DNA from 4 places in the Phyllobacterium sp. 1468 genome. Region 1 is predicted to be linked to each of the others. Evidence: predicted binding sites of a transcription regulator. Region 1 holds the regulator's gene; each other region holds the start of a gene.

Evidence for each region. The regulator PhoB, encoded in region 1, activates phosphate uptake and scavenging genes when phosphate is short. The targets are predictions, from matches to a motif close to TGTCATNNANCTGTCAT.
Region 2: J2X72_RS13700 (RNA degradosome polyphosphate kinase) is a predicted target of PhoB. The motif match lies at 2,059-2,075, and genes of this name have one in related genera.
Region 3: phnC (phosphonate ABC transporter ATP-binding protein) is a predicted target of PhoB. The motif match lies at 2,339-2,355, and genes of this name have one in related genera.
Region 4: J2X72_RS04450 (PhoX family phosphatase) is a predicted target of PhoB. The motif match lies at 3,933-3,949, and genes of this name have one in related genera.

The regions. Positions count from the first base shown of each region.
Region 1 covers NZ_JAVDSX010000001.1:206,767-212,405, forward strand. The annotation lists gene J2X72_RS01055 (hypothetical protein) at 1-137, shown strand, start outside; gene J2X72_RS01060 (gamma-glutamylcyclotransferase family protein) at 134-544, shown strand; gene J2X72_RS01065 (ferritin-like domain-containing protein) at 630-1,121, opposite strand; gene phoB (phosphate regulon transcriptional regulator PhoB) at 1,256-1,942, opposite strand; gene phoU (phosphate signaling complex protein PhoU) at 1,956-2,687, opposite strand; gene pstB (phosphate ABC transporter ATP-binding protein PstB) at 2,710-3,483, opposite strand; gene pstA (phosphate ABC transporter permease PstA) at 3,554-4,873, opposite strand; gene pstC (phosphate ABC transporter permease subunit PstC) at 4,870-5,639, opposite strand, start outside.
Region 2 covers NZ_JAVDSX010000004.1:335,462-341,100, reverse strand. The annotation lists gene J2X72_RS13700 (RNA degradosome polyphosphate kinase) at 1-1,795, opposite strand, end outside; gene J2X72_RS13695 (zinc-finger domain-containing protein) at 2,338-2,583, shown strand; gene J2X72_RS13690 (FAD-dependent monooxygenase) at 2,580-3,857, shown strand; gene J2X72_RS13685 (hypothetical protein) at 3,861-4,022, opposite strand; gene J2X72_RS13680 (hypothetical protein) at 4,022-4,309, opposite strand; gene J2X72_RS13675 (amino acid ABC transporter ATP-binding protein) at 4,418-5,221, opposite strand; gene J2X72_RS13670 (amino acid ABC transporter permease) at 5,235-5,639, opposite strand, start outside.
Region 3 covers NZ_JAVDSX010000002.1:481,741-487,379, reverse strand. The annotation lists gene J2X72_RS07810 (alpha-D-ribose 1-methylphosphonate 5-phosphate C-P-lyase PhnJ) at 1-701, shown strand, start outside; gene phnK (phosphonate C-P lyase system protein PhnK) at 698-1,474, shown strand; gene phnL (phosphonate C-P lyase system protein PhnL) at 1,484-2,194, shown strand; gene phnC (phosphonate ABC transporter ATP-binding protein) at 2,421-3,254, shown strand; gene phnD (phosphonate ABC transporter substrate-binding protein) at 3,338-4,249, shown strand; gene phnE (phosphonate ABC transporter, permease protein PhnE) at 4,322-5,281, shown strand; gene phnE (phosphonate ABC transporter, permease protein PhnE) at 5,289-5,639, shown strand, end outside.
Region 4 covers NZ_JAVDSX010000001.1:918,783-924,421, reverse strand. The annotation lists gene J2X72_RS04455 (hypothetical protein) at 1-1,736, shown strand, start outside; gene J2X72_RS04450 (PhoX family phosphatase) at 1,864-3,861, opposite strand; gene J2X72_RS04445 (threonine/serine dehydratase) at 3,983-4,972, opposite strand; gene J2X72_RS04440 (HAD family hydrolase) at 5,088-5,639, opposite strand, start outside.

The DNA of each region.
Region 1 (5,639 bases):
GCGACCCCAACAGCATCCATCATCTTGCCCGGGATGGAGAGTTCCTGATCGAGCTGCCTACCCGCATACAGGTTCTCAAAATCCGTTCGGCTCACGGCCTGACTGGATTTGGCAAGTTCGTCGCAGACTTCCGATGAGAATATTCGCCTTCGGCACCTTGAAGAAAGGTTTCCCGCTGCACGCCCACGGCCTGAATGATGCCGTGTTTGTGGGAAACTGCCGCACAGTCGAGCGGTTTCCCATGCTCATTGCCGGATCCTGGTTCACGCCGATGATGCTGGATTTGCCTGGCACCGGTTTTCGCGTAAAAGGCGAACTCTACGACATTGCCGAGAGCCGATTGCCTCTGCTGGACGCACTCGAATCCGTTGGCTTGCCAGGTAATTTTCGCAAGTCGATCAAGATCTGCGATGAGGACGGCAACCTCGCAGGCTGGGCGTTTGCATTCCTCAAATCGCCGGATCTCGCCATCCCGGTTCATTCGGGCTACCTGGACGAATATCTGGATGGAAGGTTCATCCCTCCATGGGAACGGCAGAAATAGAGGAACGCCCGCCCCTGGAGCCTTTCCTGCCTGGATGACGGGCGTTCTGGATCATTTTCTTTTGGGACGGGGCGTTGGCAGACAGTCAGGCAGCTGCTGCCCGGTTGAGTGAGCCTTCCGCCAGTTTCGACAGCGCGGCGTCGGTGGCAATTTCCTCCTGCAGGGTTGCTCCCAGCAGTTTCTTCGCATCGGGCATATTCAAATCCCCGGCCCAGCGCGCCAAGGTTCCGTATCGCGCGATCTCATAATGTTCAACGGCTTGCGCTGCGGATGCCAGTCCGGCATCCAGAGCGGGCTCATCCTTGAATTCATCCAGAATTTCCTCGCCTTCGGCGATAATGCCTTCTATCGCATCGCAGGTCTTGCCCTGTGCGCGTTTGCCGAAAATTTCGAAAACCTGTTGCAGACGCTCGACATGAACCTCTGTCTCGGCCCGATGCTTCTCGAAAGCAGCCTTCAGTTGCGGGGACGCCGCGCCCTTGGCCATTTTCGGCAGCGCCTTTAAGATTTTGCGCTCGGCGTAGTAGATGTCCTTCAGGGTTTCATGAAAGAGTTTGTCCAGTGTCTTCTCGACCATTGTAAGACTCCCATTCGTTTGGCGGTTTCGTGGTTAAACGCAATCTGGCTGCGCAAGTCGACCGCGGGTGTAACGAGGGTGCTGGACAATGGTTCCTTGTTCGGGCCGGAAAGGTAATCCCGTCGCCTCCAATATTAACCGAATGAATATCCCGCGCCCCGCACCGTGCGGATGGGATCGATGGAGCGGCCAATGTTGATGGCCTTGCGGAGACGTCCGACATGAACGTCGACGGTGCGGTCGTCCACATAGATGTCGGCGCCCCAGACATTGTCGAGCAGCTGACCACGCGAGAACACACGGCCCGGAGATTGCATCAGGAATTCCAGGAGCCGGAATTCCGTCGGACCGAGTTTGAGTTCGCGTTCCTTGCGGTAGACGCGATGTTGCTCACGGTCGAGCTTGAGATCGCCGAAGCTCAGCACATGCGACAGAAGGCTCGGGTTGACCCGGCGCAGCATGGATTTGATGCGTGCAAGCAGCTCCGGCGTCGAGAACGGCTTGACCATGTAATCGTCCGCGCCGGTCGCAAGGCCGCGCACCCGCTCGCTTTCCTCGCCGCGCGCCGTCAGCATGATGATCGGCAGGATTTCCGTCTCGCGCCTGGCTCTCAACCGCCGGCAGAGTTCGATGCCGGAAAGGCCAGGCAGCATCCAGTCGAGGATCAGCAGATCCGGCACTTTCTCCCGCAGGGCTATCTCCGCTTCATCTCCGCGTGCGATCGTCTCGACTGCATAGCCTTCAGCTTCAAGATTGTACCTGAGGAGAACGCTCAAGGCTTCCTCGTCTTCCACAACGGTGATTTTGGGAGCTATAGCCATTTTCTACCTTCAATTAGGACGCGAGAGGTTCATCCACGACGATAGTGTGGGATTGGTCTTCCTTTGGGCGTTCCGCCGGAAGCTGCGTTCCCGTCACAATATAATAAACTGTCTCTGCTATGTTCGTCGCATGGTCGCCGATGCGTTCAATGTTCTTTGCACAGAAAAGCAGGTGCGTGCAGGCGGAGATATTGCGCGGATCCTCCATCATGTAGGTCAGAAGTTCGCGGAACAATGATGTGTAGAGCGCATCGATCTCATCGTCACGCTCGCGCACGATATTGACCTGCGCGACCGAACGTGTGGCGTAGGCGTCGAGAACGTCCTTGAGCTGCGTCAAGGCCAGTTCGGCAATGGTCTGTAACCCGCGATAGACGGAGAGCGTTTGCCTCGTATCGGTAACAGCAACCACGCGCTTGGCAATGTTCTTGCCAAGATCACCGATGCGTTCCAGATCCGATGAAATGCGGATCGTACCGATGACTTCACGCAGGTCGATCGCCATGGGCTGACGCTTGCCGATGATGGTAATCGCCTTTTCGTCGATTTCGCGCTGACCGGCATCGAGGATCAAATCGTCCGAGATCACGCGCTGTGCCAGCGCATTGTCCGACTTGACCATGGCAGCGACAGCCTGTTCGACCATGCGCTCCGCATGCCCGCCCATCTCGGCGATCTTGTGCGTCAGGAACTTCAGTTCTTCGTCGTAGGAACGGACGGTGTGCTGTGCTGTCTGTTCGGTCATGATATCAACCTCTTTCCCGTGATCAGCCGAAGCGTCCGGTGATGTAGTCTTGCGTGCGCTTTTCCGTTGGGCTGGTGAACATCATTTCGGTATCACCTACCTCGACGAGGTTGCCCAGATGGAACATTGCGGTGCGCTGCGATACGCGGGCCGCCTGCTGCATCGAGTGCGTCACGATGACGATCGTATAATTTTCGCGCAATTCGTCGATCAGTTCCTCAACCTTCGCGGTGGCGATCGGATCGAGCGCCGAGCACGGCTCATCCATCAGGATGACTTCCGGGCTGACGGCAATGGCGCGTGCAATGCACAGGCGCTGCTGCTGGCCGCCGGAAAGACCTGTTCCCGCTTCGTGCAGGCGATCCTTCACCTCCTCAAACAGGCTGGCGCGACGCAGGCTCTTTTCGACGATTTCATCGAGTTGCTGGCGGTTCTTGGCAAGACCATGAATACGCGGGCCATAAGCCACGTTCTCGAAAATCGACTTCGGGAAGGGATTGGGCTTCTGGAAAACCATGCCAACGCGGGCACGCAATTCCACAACGTCGATTTTTGGATTGTAGATGTCCTCATCGTCCAGTGTAAGAAGGCCGCCGACCTTACAGCCTTCGATCGTGTCGTTCATGCGGTTCAGGCTGCGCAGGAAAGTCGACTTGCCGCAGCCCGAGGGTCCGATCAGGGCCGTTACCATCTTCTCTGGCACATCGAGGCTGACACCGAACAGCGCTTGCTTGTCACCATAGTGGACGGTGACGTCCTTGCCCTGCATCTTGATAGCATTTCCCTGAGCGCTCATTTTGTCGTTTACCGCTTTTTCGAGATTTCGTTCCGTCATCAGGTTCATAATTAGAGCCTTTCCCGACCCGTTACCACCGCCGCTCGAAGCGGCGACGCAGAATGATGGCTGTGATGTTCATGACCGCGAGGAAAATCAACAACACGATGATAGCGCCCGATGTACGCTCGACAAAGGCGCGTTCCGCCTCGTTGGCCCACATATAGATCTGCACTGGCAGCGCCGTGGAAGGATCGAGCGGCGTTACAGGACTGTTGGCGACGAATGCGACCATACCGATCAGAAGCAGCGGCGCCGTCTCACCCAGCGCGTGCGCAAGACCGATGATCGTGCCGGTCAGGATGCCGGGGGCGGCCAGCGGCAGGACGTGGTGGAACACCATCTGGGTCTTCGACGCTCCGACGCCCAGCGCCGCAGCGCGGATCGATGGCGGAACGGCCCGCAGCGCTGCGCGGGTCGCGATGATGATGGTCGGCAATGTCATCAGTGTCAGCACCATGCCGCCGACCAGCGAGGCCGAGCGCGGCATGTGGAAGAAGTTGATGAAGACAGCCAATCCGAGAAGTCCGAACACGATCGAAGGAACAGCCGCGAGATTATTGATATTGACCTCGATGATGTCCGTCAGCCGGCTCTTCTTGGCGTATTCCTCAAGATAGATGGACGCGGCGACGCCAATCGGCAGGGAGAGACAAAGGACGATCAGCATCATGTAGAGCGAGCCGATCAGCGCCACGCCAAGACCGGATGTCTCGGGCCGGCTCGACGCGCCATAGGTGAAGAGGCCGGTATTGAAGCGCTGGGACATCGCGCCCTCACTCTTCAACCTGTTCATCCACTCGACCTGCTGGTCTGAAACCTTGCGGCGGGCTTGATCGACGGTGAGATCGATCTGACCCTTGAAGGCAGAATCGATGTCCGCACCAGTCAGCACCCAGACGTTCTGCGTCGTGCCGATAAGCGAAGGATTGGCTACGACGAGGTCGCGCAATTGTCCGCGCACGCCTTCCGAAAACAGCTTGCCGAGCTCACGCATCGCGGGCTTGTTCGTCGTCGCCACGCCCAGTTTTTCCGCCAGTGCATTGCGTGCCAGGATCGGATAATTGGCCGTTAACAGGACGTTCGGATCGGTCGCACGCTTGTTGTCCGGATCGATGATCTTCGGATCGAGATTGATCGCAAGATTGACCTCGGTCTGCCAGAAGGCCGTATAACCGTTCGAGAACACGGAATACATCAAGGCGACCAGGAAGAAGAGGCCGATGGCAATCGCGGTGATACCATACAGCTTGAAACGACGTTCGGCGGCATAACGGCGCTTGAGCCCGATGTCACGGCGCGCCGGACGTGCAGATGCTGGTGCAGCGGGATTGAGGGCTATGTCGGTCATTCGTACTGCTCCCGATACTTACGCACGATGTAGAGCGCAAAGATGTTCATCGCCAGAGTGATGAAAAAGAGGGTGAGGCCCAAGGCAAACGCCACCAGCGTTTGCGGTGAGTTGAATTCCAGATCGCCCGTGAGCTGATTGACGATCTTGACTGTGATCGTCGTCATCGCTTCGAACGGGTTGATGTTGAGATTGGCCGCAACACCGGCAGCGAGCACAACGATCATGGTTTCGCCGATGGCGCGCGACGCGGTCAAAAGCAGCGCGCCGACGATACCCGGCAAGGCAGCCGGAAGAACCACACGGCGGATTGTTTCGGACTTGGTGGAACCGAGCCCGAGTGATCCATCGCGCAGCGAGCGGGGAACCGCGGTGATGATGTCATCGGAAAGCGACGAGACGAAGGGGATCAGCATGACACCCATGACAATGCCTGCAGTCAAAACGCTTTGCGCCTGGATAAAGGCATAACCACCGGAAAGTGCCGCGCTGAGATCGCGCAGGAATGGACCGACTGTGACAAGCGCGAAGAAGCCATAGACGATCGTCGGGATACCGGCCAGCACCTCAAGCAGCGGCTTGACGACCGAACGTACGCTGCGGCTTGCATATTCCGCCATATAGATGGCGGCGAACAGGCCGACCGGGACCGCGAACAGCATGGCAACGAACGCGATGTAAAGCGTGCCGGCGAGCAGAGGGATCAGGCCGAACTGCCCTTGCGAACCACCGGAACCCGCCGCTGCAAAGCGCGGATCCCAGACCG
Region 2 (5,639 bases), on a different contig from region 1:
GCTGCGGTCGAAGACAACAAATGCCTCGCACGACGAGATCGATCTCTACCCCTTGCCGGCCCGCGTCATAGAGGGCGTCGATAATCTCGGCGTCGACCAGGGAGTTCATCTTCATCCAGATCGAAGCCGGCCGCCCGGCCTTGGCATGAGCGATTTCCTCGGCAATGTGCTGCATGATGCGCGGGCGAAGTGTGATCGGCGAAACGGCAATGCCCATCTCGCCGGAGGGCGGCGTATAGCCCGTGATGAAGTTGAATATCTGCGCCACATCGCGACCGATAGAAGGCTCGCAGGTGAAGAATGACAAGTCGGTATAGATCTTCGCGGTGATCGGATGATAGTTTCCCGTCCCCAGATGCACGTAACTGCGCAACTTCGCCTCTTCACGGCGCACGATGAGAGACATCTTAGCGTGGGTCTTCCATTCGATAAACCCAAAGACGACCTGTACACCGGCACGTTCGAGATCGCGGGCCCAGCGGATATTGGCTTCCTCGTCGAAGCGGGCCTTGAGTTCGATAAGCGCCGTTACCGACTTGCCGGCATCGGCGGCATCAATCAGGGCACGCACGATCGGGCTGTCGTTCGACGTGCGATAGAGGGTCTGCTTGATCGCTACGACATCCGGATCGGCGGCAGCCTGGCGCAGGAACTGGACGACCACGTCGAAGGATTCGTAAGGATGGTGAACGACGATATCTTTTTCGCGGATAGCTGCAAAACAATCGCCGCCGTGCTCGCGAACGCGCTCGGGGAAACGTGGATTATAGGGCACGAACTTCAGATCGGCACGCGGGATGCTGACGATTTCCGAAATCATGTTGAGCGCAAGCAGTCCATCGAGAACGCTGATGCGATTGTCGGGAACACCGAGCTCGGTGGCAACGAAACTGCGCAGTGATTCCGGCATTTCATCGTCGAATTCGATGCGAATAACCTGACCGCGACGGCGCCGCTTGAGTGCCGTTTCGAACAGGCGCACCAAATCCTCTGCCTCCTCCTCGACCTCTATATCACTGTCGCGGATGATGCGGAAAGTACCGGCACCTTTAACCTCGTACCCCGGGAAAAGCCGCCCGGTGAACAGGCTGATCGCATCCTCCAGCGTGAGGAAGCGGAAACGACCCTTGTCGTCGGGAATTTGGATGAAGCGCCTTAACGCTTGAGGCAGACGCAGCAACGCTGTCATTGGACGATTGTCGGTGCTCCGGTTGAGGAGCATGGCGATCGAGAAACCAAGATTGGGAATGAATGGAAAAGGATGCGCCGGATCAATGGCAAGCGGCGTCAGAACGGGATAGATCGTTTCAAGGAAATGGTCTTCCAGCCAGGACTGCTCATTGGCGGTCAACCTGTCAGGACGAACGATCTCGATGTTTTCCTTGAGCATTTCCGCGCGCAAATCATCAAACCGGTGCTGCTGGGCAATCTGCAGCTTCACGACCTCATCGAGGACGAATTCCAGCTGTTCCTGGGGTGTGCGCCCATCGTCGCTGCGGTCTGAAACGCCAGCGCGTACCTGTCCTGCCAGTCCGGCGATACGCACCATGAAGAATTCATCGAGATTGGCTGCAGAGATGGAGAGGAAACGCAAACGTTCGAGCAACGGCTGGTGCGTGTTCTCGGCTTCTTCTAGAACGCGGCGATTGAACTGCAGCCAGGAGAACTCACGATTAACGAAGCGATCGACGCTGGTGTGCAAATTCGCCAGATCCACATTCTCCAGGGCCTGTGGAATCGCATTCGAATCCGCTTGTTCCAAGGCTTTCGGAATCGCGGATGATTGTTCGTTCATTGGTACTCTCCGACAAAAACGTCCCGTTAAAAATGGAAGACCCTTCGGCGCCCTTTGGAAATGGTCTCAGTGTCCGACTTGAAACTTTACTGCGGCGGTCATCCGGCGCGATTTTCTACACTTTCAGTGCTCACGCATCTTACGTACGTTGCACTCGTCGCGAAAGCGACCCCGAAAACCACGCCATATGTCGCCGCAGCGCCTTTCAAGACGGACGCTCAGGCGCTCACCGTAGACAAGTCTTTTGACAGTTTGATAGCAAGCGTCTTGAAATCGTCATCATATCGCTGAATTGCACTCTAGAGCGAAAAACATCCAAATGGAATCGTTGTGCCGGGTGAATTTTACTTTGAAATAGCCATTGCGCGGCTCGTCTTGAGAGGATGATGGACCTGCCGGCGGGATGCCTCCGGGGATTCGCACTGTTTGGCGAATGCAGAAGCAATACTGCGACATAGAACGCGTTTCCTTTGCGCGCCTTTTGTTTTAAGACAAATCGAATGGGCGCTGTGCGCGCTTGGCGAAGATTTCAGGAGCGAATAATGGCTGGACACAGCATCCCTCATTTCCAGAACAGCGCAGGACATGCAAGCATCGCCATCGGAGTGAAGGAATTCATGTGCGTCGGCGCCAATTCTCCTTTCGACCACCCGCATGTTTTCCTCGATCTCGGCGACGACAATGAGAAGGTCTGTCCCTATTGCTCGACGCTTTATCGATTTGACCCCTCACTTGCCGCTGATGTGACCGTTCCCGAGGGTTGCACCTATGTGGATAAGGCCGCTTGAAAGCAGCACTCATTGATCTGAAAACAGAACGAAACAGGCGAATTCCAAATCCTGATCAGATCATCATTGCCGGTGCAGGGATTGCTGGCCTCACTCTTGCCCTCGCGTTGAGCGCCAAGGGCTTTCATGTCCAGATATTCGAGAAAAGCGCGGCGCTCGCTGAAATCGGTGCCGGATTGCAGCTTTCCCCGAATGCGACTCGGCTTCTCGCTCGGCTCGGCGCGATGGAACAGCTGCAATACGCATCTGTTGAACCGCAAGCGGTCTGCCTGCAGGATGGAACAAGCGGGGGCGAATTGCTGCGGTTGCCAATTGGCGAACAGGCGACGGAACGCTGGGGAGCGCCCTATATCGTTTGTCACCGCGCCGATTTGCAGAACACTTTGCTCACTCTTGCCCGCAGCCAGCCCAACATCGCCATACAGTTGCAGTCGACCGTGACGCAGCGCAAGGCAGACAGCCAGGGCATGCTCGTCCGCGTGCAATATCATGACCGCATCGAAGAACACCGCGGCGCGCTGCTGGTCGGCGCAGACGGCGTGTGGTCGAACCTGCGTACCGCCGTCTCCGACGCGGACCGTGCACGTTATACCGGCATGGTCGCATGGCGATCGTCGCTAGGGGTCGACCAATTGCCGGAATCGTTCAAGACCCTGTTGCCACCAGGGATCAACGTCGTCGCCTGGACCGGCTCCAACGCGCATCTGATCGCCTATCCTATCCGTTCAGGCCAGATGATCAATTTCGTAGCGGTCGCGCCCGACCATCAGGCTGGCAACCGATGGCCCGTTCCCGTCGATCCGGGGAGCCCGAGCCAGAATTTCATCCGGGAGTTCGCGAGTTGGCATGTGGGCCTACGCGACGTCATGCGCGCGGGTCGTCCCTGGACGCCATGGCGGCTATTTGAAATGAAGAAATGCCGGTTCCTGACCGAGGAACGTGTGGTGCTGATTGGCGACGCTGCGCATGCCATGACACCCTATGCGGCACAGGGTGCAGCGATGGCCATCGAAGATGCGTGCGCATTGGCTGATGCTTTAAGTGCAGATCGCGCCGCGTGGCCCTCTGCCCTCGCCCGGTTCAGCAGAGCCCGGACGAAGCGTATCAGCGCAGTTGTCAGGCGCGGAGCGCTCAACCACCTGGCCTATCACGCAAAGGGACCGGTGGCCGTTGCGCGTAATATCCTTTTGCGCAACCGTCCGGTGGAAAAGTTCATCAAGGGATTTGACTGGCTGTACGGATTTGATGCGGAAGAACGAAAAGAACAGGTTTGAACGTTATTCGGCCGGCGTGCCGCGGCGTTTCAACCCGCGGGTGATTTCGGCGATGCGATCCTTGGTTTCTCTCCGGTCCTGATTGAACTCGTGTCTGGCAACCAAGATCGCGCCACCGCTGATAAACGTCAGCCAAAATACTATGAAAAATGCATCAAACCACATTATTGCAGTCCTCTTTTCAGTTGCAATCTACCATATAGATGAAGGCCATACGAGAGCGACGCACTGCTGAACATGACGATCGATTGCACAACATAAAACGATGGTCTGTGTTCAATTTCCGAATTTGCAAAGCTGACAACAGGACCTAGGAACCCGACGACGGCGACAGCAGTGGATAACCTGTCGATAGCGGCGGCTATATATTTTTGAACTTCATTGCTACGAATCTTTTCTGTTGCTACCGCTTGCTGTTGCGCGGAGTTGGGCTGCTGAAGATCTTCGGTCATGCAAATCCTGATGAAAATGGCTTTGTCAAAAATCTGAAATTAAAAATCATAAAATGACGGCGGCCGGTTTGGCCGCCGCAATAAATCGGAAATTTCGCTCCAGGGCTGCTAGTGCAGGATCTGGCTGAGGAACAGTTTCGTGCGCTCGTGCTGCGGGTTGTCGAAGAATGCTGCGGGTTCATTCTGTTCGACGATCTGACCCTGATCCATAAAGATCACACGGTTTGCGACCTGACGGGCAAAGCCCATCTCGTGCGTGACGCAAATCATCGTCATGCCTTCTTCGGCCAACTGGACCATCGTATCCAGCACTTCCTTGATCATCTCCGGATCGAGTGCCGAAGTCGGTTCATCGAACAGCATGATCCGCGGATTCATGCAGAGCGACCGGGCGATTGCCACGCGCTGCTGCTGGCCCCCGGAGAGCTGGCCCGGATATTTATTGGCCTGTTCGGGAATCTTGACGCGTTCCAGGAAGTGCATTGCCACTTCGTCGGCCTTTTTCTTCGGCATCTTCCGCACCCAGATCGGCGCGAGCGTGCAGTTTTCGAGGATCGTCAGATGCGGGAAGAGATTGAAGTGCTGGAACACCATGCCGACTTCGCGGCGCACCTCATCGATCTTTTTCAAATCACTGGTGAGCTCGATACCGTCGACAAGGATTTTACCGCTTTGATGCTCTTCCAGGCGGTTGATACAGCGGATCATGGTGGACTTGCCCGAACCGGAAGGACCCGCAATGACAATGCGCTCACCCCGCATCACCTTGAGGTTGATGTCTTTCAGAACGTGAAAGTCGCCATACCACTTGTTCATGTTGATAATTTCAACAGCTACGTCCGTCTTTGAAACGTGAAGGAGCGAGCGGTCGACATGGATTTCTTCCGGATCGATGATGTTTTCTGTGGTCATAAGCATATGCTCCTTAGCGTTTGTGTCCTGTATCGAGCCGGTTCTCCATGAACAGGGAATAACGCGACATACCGAAACAGAAAATCCAGAAGACGAACCCGGCGAAGACTAGGCCGGAAATAGGTGTTTGCGGAGATGCCCAATTGGCATCGGAGAAGTGCTGTTTCACGATTCCGAGCAGATCGAACATACTGATGACGGAAACAAGGCTCGTATCCTTGAACAGGCCAATGAAGGTGTTGACGATACTGGGTATCACCAGCTTCAGCGCTTGCGGCAGGATGATCAGCCTCGTTTTCTGCCAGTAGCCAAGGCCGAGCGAATCGGCACCTTCGTATTGGCCCTTGGGGATCGCCTGCAGACCGCCGCGTACGACCTCGGCCATATAGGCCGATGCGAACAACGCCACACCGATCAG
Region 3 (5,639 bases), on a different contig from region 1:
GCCCGAACGACACGTTGAAAGTGATCGACCAAGGCGCCGACGATACGACCAATGCCGTGTCGATCCGCGCCTTCTTCCAAAAGGTTTCCCATGTTCGGGTGACGACAAAAACGACCGAGGCGACCATCATCCAGACGCGCCACCGCATTCCTGAAACCGCGCTGAACGCTGGGCAAACGCTCGTCTATCAGGTTCCGATCCCGGAACCTCTGCGGTTTCTTGAGCCGCGTGAGACCGAGACGCGAAAGATGCATGCGCTCGAAGAATATGGACTGATGCATGTGAAACTCTACGAGGACATCGCGCGTCACGGCCGTATCGCCACGACCTATGCCTATCCGGTGAAGGTCGAAGGCCGTTATGTGATGGACCCATCGCCCACACCAAAATTCGACAACCCAAAGATGCATCAATCTCCCGCGTTGCAACTATTTGGCGCAGGGCGTGAAAAGCGGATCTATGCCATCCCGCCCTATACCGAAGTTGTCAGCCTGGATTTTGAGGATCATCCATTCGAGATTCAGACATTCTCCGAGCCCTGCGCCCTATGCGGAGCCAAAGGCAGTTATCTCGACGAAGTCATTCTCGATGACAAAGGCGGCAGCATGTTTGTTTGCTCGGATACCGATTTTTGCGAGGATCGGCAGGTGGAGGGCCATCGCGGCCATCTTCCGGCTAATCCTGCGGAGGCAGCACAATGAGCGATATACCACTCCTGAAAGTCAGCGCGCTTTCGAAATTCTACGGAAGCCGGATCGGCTGCCAAAACGTGTCCTTCGAGTTGTGGCCAGGTGAAGTTCTGGCGGTCGTTGGCGAATCCGGTTCAGGCAAGACGACGCTGCTGGACTGTCTGGCAACGCGCCTTGCACCTTCCACGGGTTCGGTCGAGTACCGGATGCGTGATGGCCAGTTCCGAGACCTCTATCGCATGAGTGAGGCGGAGCGGCGCTTTCTGATGCGTACGGATTGGGGCTTCGTCCATCAAAATCCCGCCGATGGATTGCGCATGACCGTATCCGCCGGCGCCAATGTCGGCGAACGGCTGATGGCTGTTGGTGACCGGCACTATGGCAAGATCCGCGCGACCGCTACCGATTGGCTCGGCCGTGTGGAGATCGCCGCTGACCGTATTGACGATCAGCCGCGTGCTTTTTCCGGCGGTATGCGCCAGCGCCTTCAGATTGCGCGAAATCTCGTCACCAATCCGCGACTCGTTTTCATGGATGAGCCGACGGGTGGGCTTGATGTCTCGGTCCAGGCAAGGCTTCTCGATCTGCTTCGAGGTCTTGTAAGCGATCTCGGTCTGGCAGCTATTGTCGTGACGCATGATCTTGCGGTGGCGCGTTTGCTCTCGCACCGAATGATGGTGATGAAGGATGGTCACATCGTCGAGACCGGTCTCACGGATCGTGTTCTTGATGATCCCCAGGCGCCTTACACCCAGCTCCTCGTTTCCTCCATCCTGCAAGTCTAGGAGACAATCATGCCGACACCTCTCGTTGTTTCCGATGTCGCCAAGAGCTTCACCATGCACTTGCGCGATGGTATTCGTCTGCCCGTCGTGGCAAACGTCTCCTTCTCCATCAGGGCCGGCGAATGCGCCGTTCTCGGCGGTCCCTCAGGAGCGGGCAAAAGCTCTATCCTGAAGATGGTCTATGGCAACTATGCCGTTGATCGAGGCCAGATCATCGTGCCTTATCGCGACCGGCTCGTTGACGTTGCGGCCGCTGATCCACGCACAATGCTCGGCATCAGGCGCGACATGATCGGATATGTCAGCCAATTCTTGCGTACGGTACCGCGCGTTTCGGCGTTGGACGTTGTCGCGGAACCGCTGATTGCACGCGGTATTGATCGTAAAGATGCACGCGACAAGGCCGGATTATTGCTTGCCGGACTCAATTTGCCGGAGCGGTTGTGGTCGCTGCCACCGGCGACATTTTCAGGCGGCGAACAGCAGCGCGTCAATATTGCTCGCGGCTTCATAACAGATCATCCGATCCTGCTTCTGGACGAACCAACGGCGTCGCTTGATGCCAAGAACCGCGATGTGGTGGTCTCTATGATCCAGCAGAAGAAGGACGCGGGTGTGGCGATGTTGGGCATCTTCCATGACCAGGATGTGCGGGAAGCTGTTGCCGACAGGATCATCGACGTCACGGCGTTTTCTGTGCCGAATGGCGTAGCGGCATAATTCAACCTTTGGGTTCTATTCGATTTTAATCATCGGTTTTTCGGGAGCGGATCACACAAATTTGTGTGCCGCTCCCGTTCTCTTTTGCACCGTCGAGGTGGGTTTTCCGTGGATAACACATAAGCTGAGAAAGCAATCGGAAGTTGTCACGCAACTGAAATGAAACTGCCATCGCAGGTTCACACAATCCCTCTAGGACGAAGCAGCGGCCAAAAGGGATTGACGAATGCTGAAGATTGAAAACGTGACGCGGCGCTTTGGCAGTAACATCGCCATCGACAACGTCAATGTCGAAATTCCGCAGGGCCAGATGGTTGGCATTATTGGCCGATCGGGCGCAGGCAAGTCGACCTTGCTGCGTATGATCAATCGGCTTATCGATCCTTCCGAAGGCTCGATCCTGTTCGAGGGCACCGATGTCGCTAAGCTGCGCGGTTCGCACCTGCGCAATTGGCAGCGTGATTGCGCAATGATCTTCCAGCAGTTCAACCTTGTGCCGCGTCTCGATGTTCTTACCAATGTGCTTCTTGGCCGTCTGAACCACCGTTCGACAATCAAAAGTCTGCTCGGCATCTTCTCCAACGATGAGCGCGCCATGGCGGTCGCTGCTCTCGACCGGCTCGATATTGCCAAGACCGCCCTGCAACGCGCAGGCACACTCTCCGGAGGGCAGCAGCAGCGTGTCGCCATAGCTCGCGCGTTGATGCAGAATCCGAAAGTCATTCTTGCTGATGAGCCTATCGCTTCACTCGATCCGCGCAATGCGCAGGTCGTCATGGAGTCGTTGCGCGATATCAATGAGAAGGAAGGCCTGACCGTTATCACCAATCTGCACACACTTGATACCGCCCGGCATTTTTGCACCCGGATCATAGGCATGCAGGGCGGCAAGGTGGTTTTCGACGGCGGTCCGGATGATCTGACTGAACTGGCCGCCCGCCGCATCTACGGCGCCGATGGCCTCAAGGACGCGTTTTCAGAAGCAATTACATCGACGAGTATCGTACGCGGTTCACAGAAGCCAATCCCGGAGTTGGAGGCCATTCTGGCCGCGCGTTGAGCGTAAAAGATCGTCTTGCCCACGTTACGGGCCCACACGAACCGATCACAAACTCATTCGACGTTTGACAGGAGAGAACCATGTTGTTCAGAAAAGCCCTTCTAGGCGCAATCGCGGTCAGCGCAATGCTCACCGGCACAATGGCCCGCGCTGAAGACCTCAAGGAATTCCGCATCGGCATTCTCGGCGGCGAGAACGAAACCGATCGCCTGCGGAACTTCGGTTGCCTTGCCGACCACCTCAAAGAGACTTTTGGCTTTGAAAAGGTTTCGCTGTTTCCCGCTGCGGACTACGACGGTGTGATCCAGGGCCTGCTTGGCGGCACACTTGATTTCGCCGAACTTGGCGCTTCCGGCTATGCCGCAGTCTACATCAAGGATCCCAAGGCAGTTACGCCGATCCTCACTACGCAGCAGACAGACGGTTCGACGGGTTACTATTCCATCGGTCTCGCCCGTAAGGATTCCGGCATCAAGACGATTGCCGATGCCAAGGGCAAGACCCTCGGTTATGCCGATCCGGATTCAACGTCCGGCTATCTCGTTCCGTTGACCCAGATTCCCAAGACCACTGGCATGCCGAATGACAAGTTCTTCGCAAAGACCCAGTTCAATGGTGGTCACGAGAACAATCTTCTTGCTGCTTATGACGGCAAGGTCGACGTTGCGGTAGACGATTCTTCCGGCCTCGGTGATTTCAAGGATGGCTACACTTCCGGCACGTTCCGCAAGGAAGTCGACAAGGGCGCTGTCGATCCCAGCCTGCTGGTCGAAGTATGGCGTTCACCTCTTATCCCGAACGGCCCGCTGGTTGTTCGCAACGGCATCGGTGACGAATGGCACGCCAAGCTTGCTGATTTCTTCATGAAATTGCCAGCAACCGACAAGAAATGCTTCGAGGCTGTAGAAGGCGGGGACTTCAAGGGCTACCAGCCTGTGAAGCCCGAATTCTACAACGCGGTCATCGACATCCGCAAAAACGCGATCGGCGGCTAACGCTTGCGATCAATCACGGGGTGGCTGGTAACGGCCGCCCCTTGTCTTGTGCGCTCCATGCGGATCAACTCCATGACGTTTGCCGACCCTCAACCGCAACTGCACAGTTCGCACGACGTAGCCGAGTCTTGGCGCAAAGTCGTCGCACGCCGCCGGATGTACACGAGCCTCGGCTTCCTCCTATTGTTCATCGCGTTCGCAGGTTCCGTTCGTTTCGCCGATGAAAGCAATGCGGGCCATTTTTTCGATCGTCTTCCCCATCTCTTCGATTTTCTCAGCTGGCTCGTGCCAAAGGATTGGAGCGACGTATGGCGGGCACTGTTCGATATCGCAAGCCCCAACGACAAGGGTGGCCAGGAGTTTAATTTCGCTCTTGGCCGGGTCTATATCTGGGGCGATTTCTATATTCCCGAATACTTCGAGTTGATGATCATCACCTTCAATGTGGCTTTGGTATCGACCATTATCGGATTTGTTTTTGCGGTCCCACTCAGCTTCATCGCTGCACGCAATCTTACTCCATCCAATCCACTGCGTATCGCGGTCAAACGGTTCATGGAATTTCTTCGGGCTTTTCCGGAGATTGTCATCGCAGGGTTGTTTTCGGCTATTCTTTCAATTGGACCGATCGCGGCCATTATCGCGATTAGCCTGCATTGCATCGGTGCGCTTGGGAAGCTGTTCTACGAGGTTATCGAGAACGTCGACATGCGCTCGGACGAGGGCATGCGATCTGTAGGCGCCAGCTGGGTGGAACGCGTCCGTTTCGCTGCCATGCCGCAAGTACTACCGAACTTCATGTCCTATGCACTGCTGCGGCTTGAGATCAATGTTCGCGCCTCGACTATCATCGGCGCCGTCGGTGGAGGCGGCATTGGTGAAGAACTGAAGCTGTCAATCTCACGCGGCTTCGGCGCCAAGACCTTGGCGCTCGTGCTGCTGCTCTTCGTCACCATCTTTGCCGTCGATCAGTTTTCCGCCTGGCTGCGACGCCGGCTGGTTGGCGAAAACGCCTTCCTTCTGAAGCATTGAGGATGCCATGACCTTTATCGATGCAAGCCAGGCAGAATCAATCCAGGTGCGCTATCCTGAGGTCTTTCAGCGTTCCTTTTTCAAGCGCTTCGCGCCTTTGCTGATGGTTATCGGCCTATTCCTCTACGGTATCTACGCGGTCTGGTTTTTCGAGATCCCCAAGGCCATATCGGAAGGCCATTGGGAGCGCGTCGGGATTTATCTGAGCCAATGGGTCAGCTACGACGTACAGGCTGAATTTCGGCTGGAAGGCGACACGATCACCCCGAAATATCCGCGATTTTCACCCTTGGGTAATCACCCAAATCCTGATTGGGTCAAACAAAACAACGACCGAACCGTGACCGTCGAAATTCGT
Region 4 (5,639 bases), 710 kb from region 1:
ACAAAAATACGGGACCGCTTGATGTCTTGAAAGGCAGGCTTGACTTTGCCCGGATCGGCATTATGGGCCACTCACGCGGCGGACAGGGTGTATCCAATGCCATCAAGTTCAACCCGACAAGGGTTGGGACGAATGAAAAAGACCTGAGAAATACCATGCTGCAATTTGCAGGCGCCATAAAATCACATAGCGATGACGATCTCGAACTGGCTAAAAAATACGTTATGTCCAGGCTCCACGGAGGAGGCACAGCTACTGCGGCCTATGAAGCTCTAGCGAACCATATTACACATAGAGATGATTATAAAGAAGCATTTAAAACTGTTTTAAAGGAGCATCCTTCTTGTGAACAATCCATGCATAGCTTCCGCAATAACACCTGGTGCAGTACGATGGCATCTGAGCTCCTTGAATCAAAATTTGATGCAGAAGTTCCGCCGTTTGTGGCTGCCGTCTTTTTTAGAGAGGTTTATCCAGAACTATTTAACTCTATTGTGTGGGACACACCGAAAAAAGATCCATCGGCGTCAAACCCTCAAATAGATGACGCCAAATTTAATGCTGCCAAAGTAAAGTACAATTTATTCTACGCAGCCGGTAAAGAAACCGTGAAGCCTTATGATTTTAAGGGGGCTTTTAGGCTAGCACCGACAGACACTTTGGATAATCTTGGTGTTAACAATGTTCCATTGGCAGTCTTATTGCCTTCTTGCGATGGAGATGTATCCGATCTTGCAGGGTCTCATACCTATGATCACAATCGGTTCGGACCTACCTCAGACATGGCCCCGCGCTATCAGATCCTGGTGAAAGGTGCCAACCACAATTTCTATAACACGATCTGGTCCGGTTATGATGATGGTAGTGCAGAATCTTATGATAATGACGCCTTCTACTGTAAGGATCGCCCAGACACAATTCGTCTGCTTCCTGAAGATCAACGACGTGGGGGCAGTTTTCTCCTCAGTTCGTTCATGCGCTATCATGTGGGTGGCGAGGAAAAGTTTGCGGCCTATTGGAACGGCATGGCTCAATTGCCCAATGCAGCATGCCCCTCAACCGATGGACCTTGCGATGAGCGTATCGTCCTGACCATCCAAAAGGGTGACAAACGCCGCGCATTGATCCAACGATTTGAGGATGAAAAGAGCCTGGAGAAGAATGCCTTGGGTGGGCAGACAGTGCTATCAGGGTTTGAGACAATGAGCCGCTGCAATACGCCCGTCGGTTCACATGATGTCTGCAACAATCTGCAAGGCCTCAAGTCTCTCGCAGATCATGCCGAGCTTGCCTGGTCAAAACCCAACCCGACATTAACAACCGACCTGACGGGGCTCTCCACCAAGGGGATGGATTATTTAACCTTCCGTCTTGCAGTGGCTGCGCCTATTGGCCAGGAGGTGCTGGTGACGCTCACCGATAGTGTTGGTAAAACGGCAACCATCACAGCGAGCGATTATAGTGATGCGCTCTATAATGCACCACGTGCCAAGGCAAACGGCATGCCAATGATCGATGACCCGCGTGATACGCCCTATGCGGATAAGGGCAAGATCAAGACCTTGCTTAACATGGTGGCGATTCCACTGAAGGCGTTTAAAGGAATCGACCTAACCAGGCTGAAAGAATTGAAGCTCACCTTCCCCAAAGAAAGCGGCAAGGTTGCAATCACCGACATCGAATTGCAAAATTTTGGTCGCGACCAGGCCGAGCAGGTGTTTTTCTCGCGCAAATAATGATCGAAGGCCCTCTGCCTTAGCAGAAGAGCCCGCCAACGCAAAAGCCCGGCTTCAGAAATCTGAGGCCGGGCTTTTTATCGGATCGAATGCGCACCGGGCGTGCGCGCCCGAGATCCTTGTTACTTTAAACGCCGATCTTGCCGCCGCCCTTTTTTGTGATGGCGAGGACAGAGGGACGGACCGGCATGTCGTCCTTGAAGTCCGGCCAGCGGGTCGACAGGTCTTCGTAATAGGATGGACGGCCGAAGGGCTTCCAATCGTCGCCGCCGTCACCGGGATGCTGGACCGCAACCATGAATGTTGCCATGTCCGGCAGCATGAGCGGGCCGCACATTTCCGCGCCAACTGGCACGCGGAAGAACAGTTTGGACGTGCCACGGGCGGGACCGTCCGTATCCACGGCCCATATGCCATCGGTGCGGCCGGTTTCCTTGGGGGAATTGCCGTCCGTCGCTACCCATAGGCGTCCATCCGCATCGACCGAGCAGTTGTCCGGCATGCCGAACCAGCCATTCTTGGTGGTATCGGTGGAGAAGGATGCGCCGACATCTGCGACTGATGGATCGCCGCATTTCAGCAATATTTCCCACTTGCCCTTGGTGGCGGCGAAATTGCCGTCTTCCTCGGTAATTTCGACTATATGACCGAAGGCGTTCTTGGCGCGCGGGTTGACCGCATCAACCTGATCGTCCTTGCGCTTGGTGTTGTTGGTGAGCATGACATAGACTTTGCCATTGGCGCCGTTCGGGCCAATGTCTTCCGGGCGATCCATCTTGGTCGCGCCGAGCAGATCACCAGCGCGGCGGGTTTCGATCAACACGTCTGCCTGGCTGGCAAAGCCATTGGCTTCCGTCAACGGCCCCTCACCAAAGACAACCGGCAGCCAGTTCACCGAACCGTCAACATCGAATTTGGCGACATAAAGCGTGCCGTCATCGAGAAGATCCATATTGGCGGCGCGGTCATCCGGGTTGAACTTGCCGGTGGTGACGAATTTGTAGACATATTCGAAGCGGGAATCATCACCGAGATAGAAGACGACGCGGCCATCCTTGGCGACGATGGAATCCGCACCCTCATGCTTGAAGCGGCCGAGTGCCGTGCGCTTTTTCGGAATGGAGTTGGGATCGTTCACATCGATCTCGACCACGTAGCCAAAGCGATTGGCTTCGTTCGGGTCCTTCGACAGGTCGAAACGATCATGAAACTTGCCCCAATCATAGGTGGTTTCCGGGATGCTATTGCGCTTGTAATTGTCGGCTTCCTTGCTGTCCTCGGGCAATTTACCGAGGAAGTAGTAGTGAACATTTTCTTCGCCCGAAACATAGGTGCCCCAGGGCGTAACGCCGCCCGAGCAATTATTGATCGTGCCCAAAACTTTCTTGCCGGACGAATCGGCGTTGGTCTTGACGCGGTCATGGCCGGCAACCGGGCCGGACAATTGCATCTCCGTGTTCGCAGTGATGCGCCGGTTGAGCTTGCCGTCCTTGACGACCTGCCACTTGCCGTCGGTCTTTTTGATTTCGACAATGGTACCGCCATGGGCGGCCATTTCGATATCGACACGCTTCTTGTCAGCTGGCGCAATCTCGATCTTGGCGTCGCCTTTATCATCCTTGACGACTTTGACGATACCCGGGAACATCAGATGTTCATTGGTGTATTCGTGATTGACGACGAGCAGGCCATGCTCGGAAGAACCGTCGATCGGAATATAGCCGACATAATCATTGTTGTAGCCGAATTGCTTGGCCTGGGATTCCGGTGTCTGGTTCAGCGGATCGAACTCGGGCGAATCGGCAAAAATGCCATCACCCCAACGCAACAGGACATCAGCGTCATACCCGGGGGCGACATGGTGCGTCTCATCGATGCCGGCCTCAACTTCGTCAAAAACGAAAGCCGATTTGCTCTCGGCGCGCGCATCGTCAGCCATCATAAGCGCCATGGGGCTGACGGTTGCGGCGATGGCGGATACGGCGAGCGAGCCCTTGAGGAAACCCCGCCGCGAGAAGCGCGCTGCAATGAGCTCACCCATGGTGGCATTGTCGGTCGGGTTGTTTCCCGGGCCGTCATTTTCCTCGATCTGGCTGGTACGGAATGGCTGAGACTGTTCGTTCATGGCGCTTACCTCTGGCTATATGGCTGGGTCTTCAACGTCTCTTAAACGTACTTCCCCGCTATGACGCCAGAGTAACAATATGATGACAGACGCGCGCGTATTGCGCCCCTGAGACTAAGGTCTAGGCTGCCGCGATGAATTCGCCATAGAGGTCGAGATCGACATTGCCGCCGGATAAAACGACAGCAACCGTCTTGCCCTCGATATCGACTTCGCCGCTTGCCAAAGCCGCAAGCCCGACGCAGCCGCCGGGCTCTACGATCAATTTCAGGTGGTTCGCCGCATCGCGCATCGCAGCCTTCACCGCATCATCGGCGACCGCGATGGCACCGGCAAGGTTGCGCTTGTTGACCGGGAAGGTGAGATTTCCCGGTTGCGGCGTCAAGATCGCGTCGCAGATCGAACGATGGCCGGGTTCATTGGCGACCGGCTGACCCGCGATCAGCGACCGGCGCAGATCATCGAAATTCTCCGGCTCAACGCCCCATATGCGCGTTCCGGGAGAACCAGCCTTTACTGCCACGGAAATGCCGCTGATAAGGCCGCCGCCGCCACTCGGCACGAACAATTCGTCGAGCGTCAGACCGCGCTCATTGGCATCGGCCACGAGTTCGAGGCCGATCGTTCCCTGCCCCGCCATGATGGATGGATCGTCATAAGGCGGCACAAGGATCATGCCGCGCTCCTCGATATAGGGTGCAGCAACCTCATCGCGCGTTTGATTGTAGCGGTCGTAAAACACAACTTCCGCGCCATAGGAACGCGTGTTGGCGACCTTTGTCTGCGGGGCGTCAAGCGGCATGATGATAGTGGCATGAATGCCGAAAAGCTTGGCCGAGCTGGCCACGCCCTGGGCGTGATTACCCGAGGAATAGGCGATGATGCCGCGCTTGTGTTCGTCCCCGGTGAACTGGCTGATACGGTTGTAGGCACCGCGGAATTTGAACGAGCCTGTGCGTTGCAGACATTCCGGCTTGAACAGGATACGCGCCTTGTACTTTGCGTTCAGTGCTTCGGATTCGACAAGCCGCGTCGATACGATCTGGCCTTTGAGCCTCGCTGCGGCGGCCTCGACGTCTCCTATGTTAATCGCCAAATCCTGACTGTCCATGCTGCCCTCGCTCCAGGTCGTACAATGCGTAGGATTGATAGCACCGCGATCCGCAACGGGCACTCAAATCATTGTCATCATAGCAATCGAAGAGGGCGGTGCTTTTAGATTAAGACTAGGATTGAGCCCGCTTGTCCAGAAACTGCGGCAGTTCGGCGATGGAACCCAGGATAGCATCGCTGAGATGCGCAAGGTCATCCAGCGTGCTGTTTCCGGACAGGACGCCGATGGCAAGGCCGGCGCCGGCTGCATGGGCCATCTCCAGATCGTGTGCATTGTCGCCGACCATGGCGATAGAATTGGGCTCAAGGCCCGTCTTGGCCGCAAATAAATGCAGCTGGTCCGCATGGGGCTTGGCGCGCGCCACGGAATCATAACCAATGACCACGGTGAAGAACGCGGTCAGGCCGAGCGCTTCCGCCGTTGCTCGCGCACCGGCTTCCGAGTCGTTGGTGGCGATGCCGAGGACAAACCCCTGCGCCACCAGCGCTTCCAGCGTCGCGTGCAAACCTTCGATGCCGATGGCGCGGCGCGAACCCTCTTGCACGGCATAGGCGTTGTAGGCCGTGATCCGCTCGCGCTTTTCCTCGAGCGTCAATTCGGGATGCCACAGATCGACAATGTCGTTGACAGTTCCCGCGGCGATGACCGAGCCGCCGCGAAACTT